DNA from 3 places in the Streptomyces sp. NPDC007808 genome. Region 2 is predicted to be linked to each of the others. Evidence: riboswitches for the same ligand, from Rfam matches in the RefSeq annotation. Region 2 holds a riboswitch; each other region holds the start of a gene.
The links. Region 2 has a riboswitch for cyclic di-AMP ahead of ACFYNL_RS34310 (M23 family metallopeptidase). Riboswitches for the same ligand answer to the same signal wherever they lie in the genome.
Positions count from the first base shown of each region.

Region 1: linked by a shared signal. The riboswitch ahead of ACFYNL_RS15835 (M23 family metallopeptidase) and the one ahead of ACFYNL_RS34310 (M23 family metallopeptidase) in region 2 are both predicted to bind cyclic di-AMP.
Region 3: linked by a shared signal. The riboswitch ahead of ACFYNL_RS32680 (transglycosylase SLT domain-containing protein) and the one ahead of ACFYNL_RS34310 (M23 family metallopeptidase) in region 2 are both predicted to bind cyclic di-AMP.

Region 1 covers NZ_JBIAEQ010000004.1:21,813-27,195, forward strand. Annotated here, with positions in the region: gene ACFYNL_RS15830 (aldo/keto reductase) at 26-970, opposite strand; gene ACFYNL_RS15835 (M23 family metallopeptidase) at 1,159-2,181, opposite strand; cyclic di-AMP (ydaO/yuaA leader) riboswitch at 2,193-2,356, opposite strand; tRNA gene ACFYNL_RS15840 (tRNA-Met) at 2,683-2,756, opposite strand; gene ACFYNL_RS15845 (dihydrofolate reductase family protein) at 2,832-3,965, opposite strand; gene ACFYNL_RS15850 (MarR family winged helix-turn-helix transcriptional regulator) at 4,081-4,596, shown strand; gene ribA (GTP cyclohydrolase II) at 4,739-5,383, shown strand.
Region 2 covers NZ_JBIAEQ010000010.1:253,756-259,138, reverse strand. Annotated here, with positions in the region: gene ACFYNL_RS34320 (M16 family metallopeptidase) at 277-1,656, shown strand; gene ACFYNL_RS34315 (M16 family metallopeptidase) at 1,653-3,041, shown strand; cyclic di-AMP (ydaO/yuaA leader) riboswitch at 3,254-3,416, shown strand; gene ACFYNL_RS34310 (M23 family metallopeptidase) at 3,429-4,214, shown strand; gene ACFYNL_RS34305 (GntR family transcriptional regulator) at 4,403-5,098, shown strand.
Region 3 covers NZ_JBIAEQ010000009.1:366,418-371,800, reverse strand. Annotated here, with positions in the region: gene fahA (fumarylacetoacetase) at 1-1,066, opposite strand, end outside; gene ACFYNL_RS32690 (carboxymuconolactone decarboxylase family protein) at 1,309-1,770, shown strand; gene ACFYNL_RS32685 (HAD family hydrolase) at 1,927-2,757, shown strand; gene ACFYNL_RS32680 (transglycosylase SLT domain-containing protein) at 2,821-3,585, opposite strand; cyclic di-AMP (ydaO/yuaA leader) riboswitch at 3,591-3,763, opposite strand; gene ACFYNL_RS32675 (polyprenyl synthetase family protein) at 4,735-5,383, shown strand, end outside.

The sequences.
Region 1 (5,383 bases), on a different contig from region 2:
ATCCCGGCCCTCGCCGCCGCGCGAGTCAGGCGGACGCCGCCGTCAACCGAGCCAGCTCCTCCTCCGTCAGCCTCAGCTCGGCCACCCCGAGCAGCGCCGGGAGCTGCTCCACCGTCCGGGCCGAGGCGATCGGGGCCGTGACCGTCGGCCGGGCCGCGAGCCAGGCGAGGGCCGCCGTGGCCACCGGCACCTCGTGGGCGCGGGCGATGCCGTCCAGGGCGTCGAGCACCCGGCGTCCCCGCTCGGTCTCCAGGTGCTTGGCGGCGCCTGCGGCACGGGCGCTCCCCACCGTCGTACCGGCGCGGTATTTGCCGGTGAGGAACCCCGAGGCCAGGGCGGAGTACGGGACCGCCCCCAAGCCCTCATGCTCGGCGAGATCCCGCAGTTCGCCCTCGTAGGTGTCCCGGGAGACCAGGTTGTAGTGGGGCTGCAGGGCCACGTACCGGGCGAGGCCCTCGCTGTCGGAGAAGTCCAGGGACGCCTTCAGCCGCTCGGCGGAGATGTTGGACGCGGCGATGTGCCGGACCTTGCCCGCCTTCACCAGGTCGTCCAGGGCGCCGATGATCTCCTCGACCGGCACTTCGGGCTTGTCGAAATGGGTGTAGTACAGGTCGATGTGATCGGTGCCGAGGCGGCGCAGGGAGGCGTCGGCGGCGGCCTTGATGGTGGCCGCGCTCAGGCCCTGGAAGTCGGGGTGCTGGCTGACCTTGGTGGCGATCACGACGTCGTCCCGGTTGCCGCGCGCCTTCAGCCAGGAGCCGATGATGGTCTCGGACTCGCCGCCCCCGTTGCCCTGGACCCACGCGGAGTAGGAGTCGGCGGTGTCGACGAAGTTGCCGCCCGCCGCCGCGTAGGCGTCGAGCACGGCGAAGGACTGGGCCTCGTCGGCCGTCCAGCCGAAGACGTTGCCGCCGAGGCAGAGCGGGAAGACCCGCAGGTCGGTGGAGCCGAGTGTGCGCAGAGAGGTCATGCTTCACCTCAACCGCCACGAGGAAGTGGACCATTCCGGGGCGGCGGCGACGTTGCCGTGGACCCGGCCCTCGCGGCCGGTCCCGCACCGGCGCACGGACCGGCGGCCCTGACGTCGGGGGGTCGTCGTCAGGGCCGCCGGGGATGAGTCGTGGGGTGTCCCAAGTACCGCCTCGCGGCGGCCGGGTGTCAGACCGTCAGGCCCTTCCCGCGCAGCCAGGCCATCGGGTCGATGCCGCTCCCGCTGCCGTCGGGGTGGACCTCCAGGTGGAGGTGGGCGCCGGTCACATTGCCGGTGGCGCCCACACGGCCGATGACGTCGCCCGTGTTGACCTTCTGGCCGACGCTCACGCTGATCGAGGACTGGTGGGCGTACCAGATCTCGGTGCCGTCCTCCAGGGTGAGGACCGTCTTGTAGCCGTAGGAACCGTCCCAGCCGGCGAAGGTGATGGTGCCGGTGTGCACCGCCTTGATCAGGGTGCCGGAGGGGGCGGCGAAGTCGAGGCCCGTGTGGTAGCCGGACGACCAGTAGGCGCCGGCCTGACCGAAGGTCGAGGTGACGGTGTACGAGGAGGTCGGCAGCGCGTACTGCTTGGCCAGCTCGGCGAGGCGCTCGGCCTCGGCCTTCTTGCGAGCCTCCTCCTCGGCCGCGGCCTTCGCGGCGGCGGCCTTGGCCTCGGCCTCCTTCTCCGCCTTGGCGGCCGCGGCGGCGGCTTCCTTCTCGGCGGCAGCGACCGCTTCGGCGGCTGCCTTGCTCTCGATCTGGTCCTGCTGCTGCTCGACCTGGGCGATGATCCGGGCCCGCAGCGCCTCACCGGCGTCGCCGGTGCCCTGGGTGGTCTCCTCGGTGGTCGCGCCCATGGTGCTCAGCGCGGTGCCGGTGTCGACGGCCGGGGAGTCGTCGTCGGAGATGAGGGGCAGGTCCGGCATGGTGATGGCGACCGGCGGCTTGCCCGTCTGCGCGGTGGCCATGCCGCCCGCGCCGACGGCGGCTATGACGCCGACGCCGAGAACCGTGGAGCTGCGGGCGAGTCCCCCGCCGCGCTGCTTGGCGACGCGATGCCTGCCTCGTACGGGGCGAATGGACTCCGCGGTGGGGTTCCACTCCTCGAACGGGCCCTCGTCAGTGCGGTAGCGGTCGTAGCCGAAGGTGTCGTCGGTGCGCTGACTCGGCACGAACGGGGCTTGCGTAGCAGGCCTGTTGGACGCCACGTGGGCGTACTCCTTTCCTTCCTTCTCGCCTACCGGGTTAGCTGACGGGTTCGGAGCAGGAAGGTCTCCTACGCGCGTATACCGGCCGTGAGTCCACGGCGGCTTCAGCGCGATTCACCCCAGGGTGGTGGTTCCCCGGTTCCCGTACGGGTACAGGATTCGGCGCGTGCGCACGGAGCCGCCTCTTGTGACGGCTGGGACGACCGCGCTGCGTTATCGAACGTTAATAGACGCGGGGTACGGATTCCAAGCTGTTCTACTTGATCGTTAACGAATTTCGGGCGGACTTACGGGTCATGAGCCCCCTAAAACGGGCGAGTTGACCAGGACTCTGCAGTCACACAGGTACTGACGGTGTGTCAGTTGTTATGCGGAGGGCGGTCACCCGGTCACCGTTGGTGACAACGCGCAAGAGTCGTCACGGCGGCGAAAGCGGAGAAAAAGTCGGCCCCGAACACACTCAGGGCCGGAACTGAATCAGTTCCGGCCCTGAGCCATCAGTAGCGGGGACAGGATTTGAACCTGCGACCTCTGGGTTATGAGCCCAGCGAGCTACCGAGCTGCTCCACCCCGCGGCGATGACTCCATAGTACGCCATCCGCGGGACCCGACGCACACGGCTTTCCGGCGGCAGGCTCCCACCGGCCTTTTCACGGCAGCAGGTGCCCGTTCGGCGCCTTGGCCCGCGCCTCGAACTCGGGCAGGACCACGACGTCCACCCCCCGCTCCGCCAGCGCCCCGCTTCCGTCGGCCCCGACCACGAAGGTGTCCGGCTCCCGCCAGGCCGTCACCACCCGCCGCACCCCCGCGTCGAGGATCAGCCGCGCGCAGGGCAGCGGGCGGGACGCCCGTCGCGTGCACGGCTCCAGGCTGGTGTACACCGTCGCGTCCGCCAGTCTCGGATCGCCGGCGTCGATCTTCGCGAGGGCCGCCTCCTCCGCATGCACCACCGGGTCGCCGGCCTCCCTGGAGTGGCCGCGCGCCAGCTCGGTCCCGTCGGCGGCCACCACCACGGCCCCCACGCTGAAGGCCGTGCGCGACGGCGGGCACTGCGCCGCGAGGTCGCACGCGAGCGCCAGCCAGTGCCGGTCCGCGGCGGCGGGCAGCGTGCCGACGCCGGGCGCCGTCGGCTCGTAGCGCATCAGCACGACGTCCTCGATCCGACGGGTCTCCAGCAGCCGCAGCCGCCCGCCCTGGTACCCGCCCGGCCCGAACAGCCGTGGCGCCTGCGGGTCGCCCACGAACAACGGCGCCAGCACCAGCTGCACCTCGTCGGCCAGCCCCTGCTGGAGCAGCTGGGTGTGGATGAGGCCGCCGCCCTCCACCATCAGCCGCTCGACGCCGCGCACCTCGCGCAGGTGCGTCAGCAGGTCCCGCCAGTCCAGCTCCGCGCCCAGCGCGACCACGTCCGCCGCGACCGGGGCCCGCCGCAGCCGCTCGGCGCCCTTCTCCGTCGTGTAGACGATCTTCTCGCCGCCCGTGTGCCAGAAGTTCGCCGTCGGATCCAGCTCTCCGGAGGCGCTGACCGTGACCTTCAGCGGATACTCCGGCTTGCCCGCCGCCACCCGCGCGGCCCGTCGCTCGGCCGAGTTCACCAGCAGCCGCGGATTGTCCGCCCGGATGGTGCCGGCGCCGACGAGGATCGCGTCCACGGAGGCCCGCACCTCGTCGACCCGGTCGAAGTCGGCCGGGCCGGACAGGAGCAGCCGCTCGGCCGTGGTGTCGTCGAGGTACCCGTCCAGTGAGACGGCGGCGGACAGCAGGACGTAGGGGTACGAGGGCATCGGCGCGCTCTCCGCTCGGCGGTCTCGGTCTTGGTTCACGTGCTTGGTTCACGTGCTTGGTTCAACTCTTGGTTCAACTCTTGGTTCAAGTTTGAAACAAACCTACACTGGGGGCATGACGACTCGCTGGCTCACTCCCGAGGAGCAGCGCGCCTGGCGCGCGTACATCGCCGCCGCCGCGCTCGTGGAGGACGCGCTGGACCGGCAACTCCAGCAGGAAGCCGGCATGCCCCACCTGTATTACTCCATCCTCGCCACCCTGTCCGAGGCGCCGGAGCGCCGGCTGCGCATGACCGACCTCGCGGAACGGCTGAAGATCACCCGCAGCCGGCTGACGTACGCCGTCTCCCGGCTGGAGAAGGACGGGCTGGTGCGGCGCGAGGACTGCGGCTGGGACAAGCGCGGCAGCATCGCGGCACTCACCGAACAGGGCATGCGAACGCTGGAGCAGGCGGCACCCGGCCATGTGGAGACCGTACGGTCGCTGCTCTTCGACCGGCTGACACCGGCGCAGGTCGGACAGCTGGAGGAGATCTTCACGGCGATCGGCGCGGGCTTCCACGGGGACGGCGCGCACGCCACCGCGGACGAGGTGCCCTGGCGGCGGCGCTCCGGCAGGTCGTGCTCCTGAGGCGTTCGCCGCGCCCGTGACGTAGGCGACAAACCGATCGCCTTCCATTGCTTCAAATTTAAAGCATGGGGTAGGGTCCCGGACCATGGAGCTGCTTCAAATCTGAAGCAGATGGTCCCCGTACGGAACCCGGAGAACCCGCATGCCCGACTTCATCGCCGCCGCCACCCAGCGCGCCCGCGTCCGGGTCCCGCTGCGCTTCCACGACGGCTACCGCGCCGACGCCGAACTGGTCACCTTCCACGGCCTGGCCGACGGCCGCGAGCACGTGGCCGTGGTCCTCGGCGACCCGGCGCCCGGCACCACCCCGCTGGTCCGGCTGCACTCCGAGTGCCTGACCGGAGACGTGTTCGGATCGGCCCGCTGCGACTGCGGCCCGCAGCTGCGCGAGGCCGTCGAGCGCATCGCCGAGCGCGGCGGCGTGCTGCTGTACCTGCGTCAGGAGGGCCGGGGCATCGGCCTCTACAACAAGCTCGACGCGTACGCCCTCCAGGACCAGGGCCTGGACACCTACGCCGCCAACACCGCCCTGGGCCTGCCCGAGGACGCCCGCGACTACACGGCGGCAGCCCAGATGCTCTCCGCCCTCGGCATCGGTGAACTCGATCTGCTCTCCAACAACCCCGACAAGGCGGACCAGTTGCGCACCCTGGGTGTCGAGGTCCGCGACCGCGTCCCCACCGGCGTCTTCGCCACCCCGGACAACGTCCGCTACCTGCGCGCGAAGGTCCTGCAGACCCAGCACACGCTCCCGCTGGGCGACCTGGCCGAGCTCGGCGTGGGCTGA
Region 2 (5,383 bases):
GATCTCGTTCCGGACGATCGTCGAGGCGGCTCGGCCGGGGCGCGAGCACGACGGGAGCGGGCCGGGCGCCACCGCCCGCCGGGGGCGCGGCACGCGGTGACGAGCGATGCCGCGGCGCCGCCCGCGCGACCTCCCCGGCCCTCGTCGGCCACCGTCCGGACACATCGTTCTGACCGGGAACTTCGCCGACCCTTCGGACGCTGCATACAGTGGCAGGAACTGAGCACGACATGTTCGACACAACGCAGTGCACGCGACCGGAAGGACACCTTGCCCATGGGTCACACGGCCACACCGGAGGCACAATCCGGCGGCCTCACCGCGACGGAGCACCGCCTGGCCAACGGCCTGCGCGTGGTGCTCTCCGAGGACCACCTCACGCCGGTCGCCGCGGTCTGCCTCTGGTACGACGTCGGCTCCCGCCACGAGGTCAAGGGCCGTACCGGACTCGCCCACCTCTTCGAGCACCTGATGTTCCAGGGCTCGGCGAGCGTGAAGGGCACGGGCCACTTCGAGCTCGTCCAGGGCGCGGGCGGCTCGCCGAACGGCACCACGAGCTTCGAGCGCACCAACTACTTCGAGACCATGCCCGCCCACCAGCTGGAGCTCGCGCTGTGGCTGGAGGCCGACCGCATGGGCAGCCTGCTGGTTGCGCTCGACGAGGAGGGCCTGGAGAACCAGCGCGACGTCGTCAAGAACGAACGCCGCCAGCGCTACGACAACGTCCCCTACGGCACCGCCTTCGAGAAGCTGACGGCGCTGTCGTACCCGGACGGCCACCCGTACCACCACACGCCGATCGGCTCGATGGCCGACCTGGACGCGGCCAGCCTGGAGGACGCCCGCGCGTTCTTCCGCACGTACTACGCGCCCAACAACGCCGTTCTCACCGTCGTCGGCGACATCGACCCGCAGCAGACGCTCGCCTGGATCGAGAAGTACTTCGGCTCCATCCCGTCGCACGACGGCAAGCCCGAGCCGCGTGACGGCTCGCTGCCCGACATCATCGGCGAGCAGCTGCGCGAGGTCGTCGAGGAGAACGTCCCCGCGCGCGCGATGATGGCCGCCTACCGCCTCCCGCAGGACGGCACGCGCGAGTGCGACGCGGCCGACCTGGCGCTGACCGTCCTCGGCGGCGGCGAGTCCTCCCGCCTGTACAACCGGCTCGTCCGGCGCGACCGTACCGCCGTCGCGGCCGGGTTCGGCCTGCTGCGCCTGGCCGGAGCGCCCTCCCTGGGCTGGCTGGACGTGAAGACCTCGGGCGATGTCGAGGTCCCGGCCATCGAGGCCGCCGTCGACGAGGAGCTCGCCCGCTTCGCGGCGGAGGGCCCGACGGCCGAGGAGATGGAGCGCGCCCAGGCCCAGCTGGAGCGCGAGTGGCTGGACCGGCTCGGCACGGTCGCGGGCCGCGCCGACGAACTGTGCCGCTATGCCGTCCTGTTCGGCGACCCGCAGCTCGCGTTCACCGCCGTGCAGCGCGTCCTCGACGTCACCGCCGAGGAGGTCCAGGCGGTCGCCCAGGCCCGTCTGCGCCCGGACAACCGCGCCGTGCTCGTGTACGAGCCGGTCGCCGGCGAGGCCGAGGACCTTCAAGCCGCCGCCGACGGGGCCGCCCCCGCCGGGACCACCGACGAGAACGAGGAGTCGGCGCAGTGACCGAGCTCGCCAGCATGGAGTTCCACCCGCAGCCCCAGGCCGGCGAGGCCCGGCCCTGGGCGTTCCCGGCGCCCGAGCGCGGCGAGCTGGACAACGGCCTGACGGTGCTGCGCTGCCACCGCCCCGGTCAGCAGGTCGTCGCCGTCGAGGTGCTGCTGGACACGCCCCTGGACGCCGAGCCCAAGGGCCTCGACGGCATCGCCACGATCATGGCGCGCGCCTTCTCCGAGGGCACCGACAAGCACACCGCCGAGGAGTTCGCCGCCGAGCTGGAGCGCTGCGGTGCCACGCTCGACGCGTACGCCGACCACCCCGGCGTCCGTGTCAGCCTCGAAGTGCCGGTCTCCCGGCTCCCCAAGGCGCTCGACCTGCTCGCCGACGCCCTCCGGGCACCCGCGTTCCACGACGCCGAGGTCGAGCGCCTGGTGCGCAACCGGCTCGACGAGATCCCGCACGAGCTGGCCAACCCCTCCCGCCGCGCCGCCAAGGAACTCGCCAAGGAGCTGTTCCCGGCGAGTTCGCGCATGTCGCGCCCGCGCCAGGGCACCGAGGACACGGTCGCGGGCATCGACTCTGCGGCCGTACGCGCCTTCTACGAGCGGCATGTGCGCCCCGCGACGTCCACCGTGGTGGTCGTCGGCGACCTCACCGGCGTCGACCTCGACGCCCTGCTCGGCGACACCCTCGGCGCCTGGACCGGTTCCACGGCCGAGCCGCGGCCCGTTCCGCCGGTGACCGCCGACGACACCGGACGCGTCGTCATCGTGGACCGCCCCGGCGCCGTGCAGACCCAGCTGCTGATCGGCCGGCTCGGCCCCGACCGGCACGACCGGGTATGGCCGGCGCAGGTGCTCGGCACGTACTGCCTGGGCGGCACCCTCACCTCCCGCCTGGACAAGGTCCTGCGCGAGGAGAAGGGCTACACCTACGGCGTGCGCGCCTTCGCGCAGGTCCTGCGTTCCGCCCCGGACGGCACGGGTGCGGCGATGCTCGCCATCAGCGGCTCCGTCGACACCCCCAACACCGGCCCGGCGCTGGACGACCTCTGGAAGGTCCTGCGCGGGGTCGCCGACGAGGGGCTGACCGACGCCGAGCGCGACTTCGCGGTGCAGAACCTGGTGGGGGTGGCGCCGCTGAAGTACGAGACCGCCGCCGCCGTCGCGAGCACCCTGGCCGACCAGGTCGAGCAGAACCTGCCCGACGACTACCAGTCGACCCTGTACCAGCAGCTCGCCGCCACCGGCACCGTCGAGGCCACCGCCGCGGCCGTGAACGCCTTCCCGGTGGACCGCCTGGTGACGATCCTCGTCGGGGACGCGGCCGAGATCCGGGAGCCCGTCGAGGCCCTCGGCATCGGTGAAGTCACCGTCGTGGCAGCCGAGTAGAGGAACCCGAGCGGCGCGGGCGAGCGCACGCGCGTAGGTGCCCTGGTGACATCGAAGCCACCAGGGCACCTTTATGCCCGAATTGAGGGAGAGGTTGCCTGTCTGGCCTGTGGGATGCGCTACAAAAGCCGCGATCCGTTTGGGGATTGAAAGTCCTCCCGCTTAGCGTCTTCCGGGCTGTTCGTCAGGCAGTGCGCCGCGCCCGCGGCACCGGACAGTCATCGCCGAGTCCCCGTACGGCGCGAGCCAGGGGAGCCGGGGACCCAGTAGTCCCTGGGGTGAATCGGACGCCCGCGCGAGCCGCGAGGGGGTCCGTAGGAGACCTTCCTGCTCCGAACCCGTCAGCTAACCCGGTAGGCGAGAGGGAAGGAAAGGACCAGCCACTACATGGCGTTCACCTGCGCCACGGGGAAGAACCGCCCCGCCGGGAAACACCGCAAGCCCAGCCGGTTCGAGCGCACCACGGCCCGCGCGGCCGGCGTCGCCGCTCTCACCGCCACCGGCGTCATCGGCACCCTGGCCGCCCCGGCCCTCGCCGCCGAACCCGCTGTCGAGCAGACCGGGCTCATCCCCGTCATCACCGTCGACGACTCGATCGCCGAGCAGATCGACGCCCAGGCCGACGCGCAGGAGCAGGCCGCCCAGGAGGCCGCCGCGGCGAAGAAGGCCGCCGAGGAGGCCGCCCGCAAGAAGGCGGCGGAGAAGGCCGAGAAGGAGCGCGAGGCCAAGGAGCGCGCCGCCCGCGAGGCCGAGCGCAAGCGCCTGCTGTCCTACGTCGCCCCGATCTCCGGCTCGTACGTCTCCACCGGCTACAAGTCCGGCGGCGCCGTCTGGTCCTCCGGCAGCCACACCGGCGTCGACTTCCACGCCGCCAGCGGCACCTCCGTCCACGCGGTCGGCGCCGGCACCGTCGTGGAGGCCGGCTGGGGCGGGGCGTACGGCAACAACGTCGTGATCAAGATGAACGACGGCACCTACACCCAGTACGGCCACCTGTCGTCCATCGGCGTCTCGGTCGGCCAGAGCGTCACCCCCGGCCAGCAGATAGGGCTGTCGGGCGCCACCGGCAACGTCACCGGCCCGCACCTGCACTTCGAGGCCCGCACCACGGCGGAGTACGGCTCCGACATCGACCCCGTCGCCTATCTGCGCGCGCACGGCGTCAACCTCTGACGGCTCCACCCCGCTTCCAGAAGCCCCGGCTCACCGAGCCGGGGCTTTCGGCGTTTCCGGGGTGCTCGGCTGTCCAAAAAATATCCATGGATTCCGGCTCCCCGTCGGAAATTCCCGCTGTTTGCAATAGAGTCACTGACCACGCGTCGTTCGTCGACGTTTCACGGGGATTAAAGCGGAGGTCGGTCATGCGTATTCCGGCGCACTCGGTATGCACCGCGATCCGGGACGACATCGTCGCCGGGGTCCATGAGCGCGGCAGCCGGCTCACCGAGGAACTCCTCGCCCGCCGCTACGGCGTCTCCCGCGTCCCCGTGCGGGAGGCGCTGCGCACCCTGGAGGCGGAGGGTTTCGTGGTGACCCGGCGGCACGCGGGCGCGTGCGTGGCCGAACCGACCGAGCTGGAGGCCGCGGACCTGCTGGAGATGCGCTCCCTGCTGGAGCCGCTCGGCGCCTCCCGGGCCGCCCAGCGGCGCACCGAGGCCCATCTCAAAGTGCTGCGCGGCCTGGTCAAGTTGGGCCAGGAGCGGGCCAGAAGGGGCAATAGCGAGGATCTGCGCTCGTTGGGCGGCTGGTTCCACGAGACGCTGGCCCAGGCCTCCGGCAGCCCTGCCCTGACCTCGATGCTGACCCAGCTGCGTCACAAGATCGCCTGGATGTACGCGGTGGAACCGCCGGTCGACCCCATGGAGTCCTGGACCGAGCACGGCGCGATCGTGGACGCCGTGGCGCGCGGCGACGGCGAGCGGGCCCGGTCGATCACGGCGTTGCACACCGAGCGCTCGCTCTCCGCGCACCGGCTGCGGTTCGGCTCCGGCGGTGAGCGCAGGGAGCGTGTGAGGAATTCGCAACATCCCGTAAACATGCAGAGCCTGCGGCATTAACACGGGCGCCGTATACAAAGAGGAGATATTTGGGGCGGTGTATTTCTGCTGCCCTTTTCGCGGGCGCTGCCCCTTTCTCGCGCGTCCGGCGGTGAAAACGCGGGCGCTCCTATAAAACAGCCGCCCCTGAAAACGGCCGTGCCCCGACCGGGGACAGGTGACGCCCGGGCCGGGGAACCGGCGCGGCCCTGCCCCGTGAAGAGGTGCGCCCCGCCCGGAAACAGCGGAGCCCGCCCGGAAGCAGCGAAGCCCGCCTGGAAACAGCGAAGCCGCGCCCGCCGGAAA
Region 3 (5,383 bases), on a different contig from region 2:
GCTCCAGCAGTGACCCGCGCTCGCGTTCGGTCGGGCCGCTCACCGTGCCCGAGCCGAACAGGTCGCCCGTGCGCAGGGAAGCCCCGTTCACGGTCATGTGGGCCAGTTGCTGGGCGGCCGTCCAGTACATGGAGGAGAAGGGAGGTTCCGAGATCACATGACCGTTGACGGCCACCGAGATACGCAGGTCGTAGCCACCGGGTTCCGTCTCGGAACCCGAGTCGTCCAGGTACGGCAGCAGCGGGTGGGTGCGCTCGGGCGGTGCCACGCGCGCATCCTCCAGGGCGTCGAGCGGGGTGATCCACGCCGACACCGACGTGGCGAAGGACTTGCCGAGGAACGGGCCGAGGGGGACGTACTCCCACGCCTGGATGTCACGAGCCGACCAGTCGTTGAGCAGGCACAGGCCGAAGACGTGCTCCCGGAAGTCGCCCAGTGCCACCGGCTTGCCCATCCGAGACGGTGTGCCGACCACGAAACCGACCTCGGCCTCGATGTCCAGGCGGACCGACGGGCCGAAGACCGGAGCCGCGTCAGTGGGCGCCTTGCGCTGGCCGGACGGCCGTACGACATCCGTGCCGGACACGACGACCGTGCCCGCCCGGCCGTGATAACCGATCGGGAGGTGCTTCCAGTTGGGAGTCAGGGAGTCCGCCGCGTCGGGGCGGAAGATCTGGCCCACGTTCCGGGCGTGGTTCTCGGAGGCGTAGAAGTCGACGTAGTCCGCGACCTCGAAGGGGAGGTGCAACGAGACCGACGACAGCGGATGGAAGAACTCCGTGATCGCCTCCTGATGCGCCGGCACCGTCACCCAGGCGGTCAGCGCGCGCCGGACGTCCGACCAGGTGGTGGGGCCCGCGGCGAGCAGAGGGTTCAGCGAGTCCTTCGCCAGCAGCGGGGCGTACGGCGAGCCGAGTGCGTGGGCCGCCCCGCCCGCGTCGAGGACGTGGTCGCCGAGCCGGACGCCGACCCGGCGTGCGGCGTCCGAGCCGGGGAGGGAGAAGACGCCGTACGGAAGGTTGTGCGTGCCGAAGGGGTCGCCCTCGGGGAGATCGAAGGGGGGCATGGGGTGGTGCCTCACTCTCATCCGCTCCGTGTGCCATGTGGTCGGGCCACACGTTACGTGTGAGGCACCCCTCTTGGGCAGTGCCGGGTTTTCGCGTCGCCGGTCGTGAATCACCAGGTCGCCGCATATGGCGCCGGGCTTCGGCAGATCCGCGGGGCCGATGTGTGCCGCCGGTTCGTCACAACCGCGGGTCGGGATCCGTCAGTGCAGTGAAAGCGACACCACTGACACCGGAGGCAGCAATGCAGGCAAGGATGACCAACCCGGCGTACGTCCTTCCGAACGCTCTCAAGGGCATCGGCACCTTGTTCCATGCGATCGGCGAGAGCGGTCTGCCGCAGGAGGTGGCCGAGATCGTCGGGCTGCGTGCCAGCCAGATCAACGGGTGCGGCGCCTGTGTGCACGGCCACACGGCCAACCTGCGCAAGGCGGGGACGAGTGACGAGCGGATCGATTCCGTCTCGGCGTGGCGGGAGGCGCCCTGGTTCACCGATGCCGAGCGGGCCGCGCTGCGGCTGACCGAGGCGATGACGAGGCTCGCGGACCGTTCGCACGAGTCGGTTCCGCAGGAGCTGTGGGACGAAGTGGCCGACCACTTCGACGAGAAGGAGTTGTCGGCGCTGATCCTCACCATCTCGGTCACGAACATGTTCAACCGCATCAACACCACGATCAAGGAGCCGGCGGGCACCACGTGGGGGTGAAATCGCAGCAAGGGTAAGGAAGTTGTCGCAGGGGAACAGAAACGAAAACAGAAGGGGGAGCGGCCGGGCAACCGGAACAGGTGTCAACACATGTGAACACAGCAGCCGTCCGGTTCACGTCGAGTCGATGGGGCGTCCTGTCCGTATTCTCTGATCATGGCCGCACCTATCGCATATTCACTCATCGCCACTGACCTCGACGGGACCCTGCTCCGAGGCGACGACACGCACTCGGACCGGTCCGTCGACGCGCTCGCGCTGGCGGCGGCGGCCGGTGCCCAGCACCTCGTCGTGACCGGGCGGCCGGCGCCAAGGGTGCGGCCGCTCCTCGACGCCCTGGGCAGTACGGGGCTCGCGGTGTGCGGACAGGGTGCGCAGTTGTACGACGCCGGATCGGACCGGCTGCTGTGGTCCATCACCTTGGACCGGGAGTTGGCGGAGACCGCGCTCGGCAAGATCGAGGCGGAGGTGGGGCAGGTGTACGCGGCCGTCGACCAGGACGGGGTCGACGGGCTCACGCTCATCGAGCCCGGCTATCTGATGCCCCACCCCACTCTGCCCGCGGTGCGGGTCGGGCGTCGCGAGGACCTGTGGTGCGAGCCGATCAGCAAGGTGCTGCTGCGTCACCCGACCTTGTCGGACGACGAGTTGGCGGCCACGGCGCGGGCGGTGGTCGGTTCTCTCGCCACCGTCACCATGTCGGGGCCGGGGACCGTCGAACTCCAGCCATGCGGCGTCACCAAGGCGACCGGTCTCGCGCTCGCCGCCGACCATCTCGGCCTGGGCGCGCACGAGACCATCGCCTTCGGTGACATGCCCAATGACATCCCCATGTTCGACTGGGCCGCCCACGGTGTCGCGATGGCCAACGCCCACCCCGAACTCAAGGCGGTGGCCGACGAGATCACCCTCTCGAACGAGGACGACGGCATCGCCGTCGTCCTTGAACGGCTGTTCGTGGGGAGCCTGGCCGACTTCGCCCAGTAGGCGGTAGGCAGTAGGGGGTACGCAGTAGGCCCGGCCCCGGGTGGGGGCCGGGCCGTCCGCGGTCTAGTAGGGCCCGTTCACGTTGTCGATCGAGCCGTACCGCGCGGCCGCGTAGTTGCACGCGGCGGTGATGTTCGCGACCGGGTCGAAGGGGTCGTACGCCGTGCCCGGCACGTGGTACGCCGCGAAGGTCGGGTCGATGACCTGCAGGAGGCCCTTGGACGGGGTGCCCGCCACGGCGTTGGAGTCCCAGTTGTTGATGGCGGCCGGGTTGCCGGACGACTCACGCAGGATGTTGCGGTGAATGCCCTCGTAGGAACCAGGAATTCCCTTTTGAGCCATGATGTCCAGCGCTTCGCGGATCCAGCCGTCCAGGTTGTCGGGGTAGCTCTTGGCGGCGGCCTGGGTGGCGCGGGCCACGCTGGACTTCTTGGCCGGCGCGGACGCCTTGTCTGCCGTCTTGCCCGGCGTCTTGGTGGCTCGAACCTTCAGGTCGACGCCCGGGTGGATCAGCCGGGGGTTGTCACCGACGGCCTCGCGGTTGTCCTTGTAGAGCTGGCGCCAACCGCCCTGCGCGTCGTACCGCTCCGCGATGCCGTAGAGCGAGTCGCCCTTCTTCGTGGTGTACGTGAGGGTCTTGGCCTTCACCGCGGCCGGCGCGGACTGAGGCGCCGTCTGCAGGGTGCCGGGGACCTTGGCCGGCTCGGCGGCGGTGGCGTTGGTCGCGCTCAGCAGCGGGAGGGCGAGAGCGGCGGTTCCGGTTCCGGCGGCGACGACGCGTCGGGTGAGCGGGTTGGTACGGGGGCGGCGGTGCTTGCCTCGGGGCATGGCGCTGTTCCTCTCCGGCGCCTGCGAGGTGAGCTGTCGGGTTCGGGCGGGAGATGCCCGGCCGTGCCGCCCTGGGACGGCACGACTTCACCCCCAGCCGGGCCCGTGCCATCGAGGCGTCGGGTCCGGCGACTTACCTGGGTCCCCCGCTCCTGCCGTGCGTGAGTGAGTGCGTAGGTGGCTGACTCGGGCGGCGGCAGGATTCGGCGTCCGCCCGACTGAGCGGGAACGTATGCGAGAGCACATGTCGGGAACAAGTGCCGTGGTCACTTGTTGGGCGTGTTGACCATGGTCGGGCGTCTATGGGGCGCTTGATCCTTTGCGGTTGCCAAGCCTCAACTTGCGTGTGTTGAAAGGGGAGGCGGGGCGGGGGTGGTCGACCGGGGTGAGGGTTGCGCGTGACTCAACTCACTGGTGTCCACAAGAGCGGCAAATCGGGCAATGGATCCAACTCGCCTTTAAATGGCCGTATCTGGAGTCCGTTTTTCCCGTGTGCGGTGGAAAAGGGGGTCTTCGTTCCGTCTTGTGTTACGCGCCCGGATGGGCCGACCCAGTGTCAACACGTGGAAGGTCCGGCTCACTTCGCGTGGAAGGTTCGGCTGGCTTCGCGCGGAAGGTTCGGCTCGCTCGCGCGGAAGGTTCGGCTCGCTTCGGACTCGCGGCAGTGTCCGGCGTGGACGGAACCTCGGACGTGGTGCGCGTCGTTGTCATGGTGAGCGTCCGTGGCTCCTGCCCCGCTGTGGGTACTCGACGGGTGCCGGTGCGGGCCCGCCCGGAGGGGCGTCTCGAAGGGGGGAGGGCGTGCGGATGTGCGCGAGGGTGAGACTCGCCGGGGTGACGGACGGCGCTTCTGTTCGACATGTCCATGGCGGCACGGAAGGCTTCCCGCGTGGGGCGCTCGCGCCGGTCGAGGGGTCCCGTGTCGCGGCCGCGTCAGGATTATGGATGCTATTTACCTATAAGGGGATAGGTATCCGGCCTTATCGGGTGATCAAAAACATACCGGTCGTGATCCGATACCGCCCATGGTGGACGGGTGGGCGGCATCGGTGATCGAAACGTGACCGGATACGCTGACTTGAGTGATGGCAGCGACCTATCGACAAACCGTGTAACCGCCAGCAGACACCAGCAGACAGGAGACCCCTCGTGACCGTCGTCGGGCCGTTCGGGCTGAGCGTGCGGGACCAGGCTCTGGAAGCCGATGTCCAGGCCGGATTGGCGGCTGTCGAGGAGGGATTGCTCGAAGCCACCAAGAGTGAGGTCCCCTTCATCACCGAGGCCGCCCAGCACCTGGTGCGGGCGGGCGGAAAGCGGTTCCGGCCGCTGCTCGTGATGCTCGCCGCCCAGTTCGGGGACCCCTATGCGCCGGGGATCGTGCCGTCGGCCGTGGTCGTGGAGCTGACGCATCTGGCGACGCTCTACCACGACGACGTGATGGACGAGGCCGCGGTGCGGCGCGGTGTCGACAGCGCGAACACCCGCTGGGGCAACTCCGTCGCCGTCCTGACCGGGGACTTCCTGTTCGCGCGGGCCTCGCACATCCTGGCCGACCTCGGGCCCGAGGCGGTGCGGGTGCAGGCCGAGGCGTTCGAGCGGCTGGTCACCGGGCAGATCCTGGAGACGGCGGGGCCGCAGGACGGGCGGGATCCGGTCGAGCACTACCTGGACGTGCTCAGCGGCAAGACCGGCTCGCTGGTCGCGGTGTCGTGCCGGTTCGGGGCGATGATGTCCGGCGCCGACGAGACGGTCGTCGATGTGCTGACCCAGTACGGGGAGCGGCTCGGGGTCGCCTTCC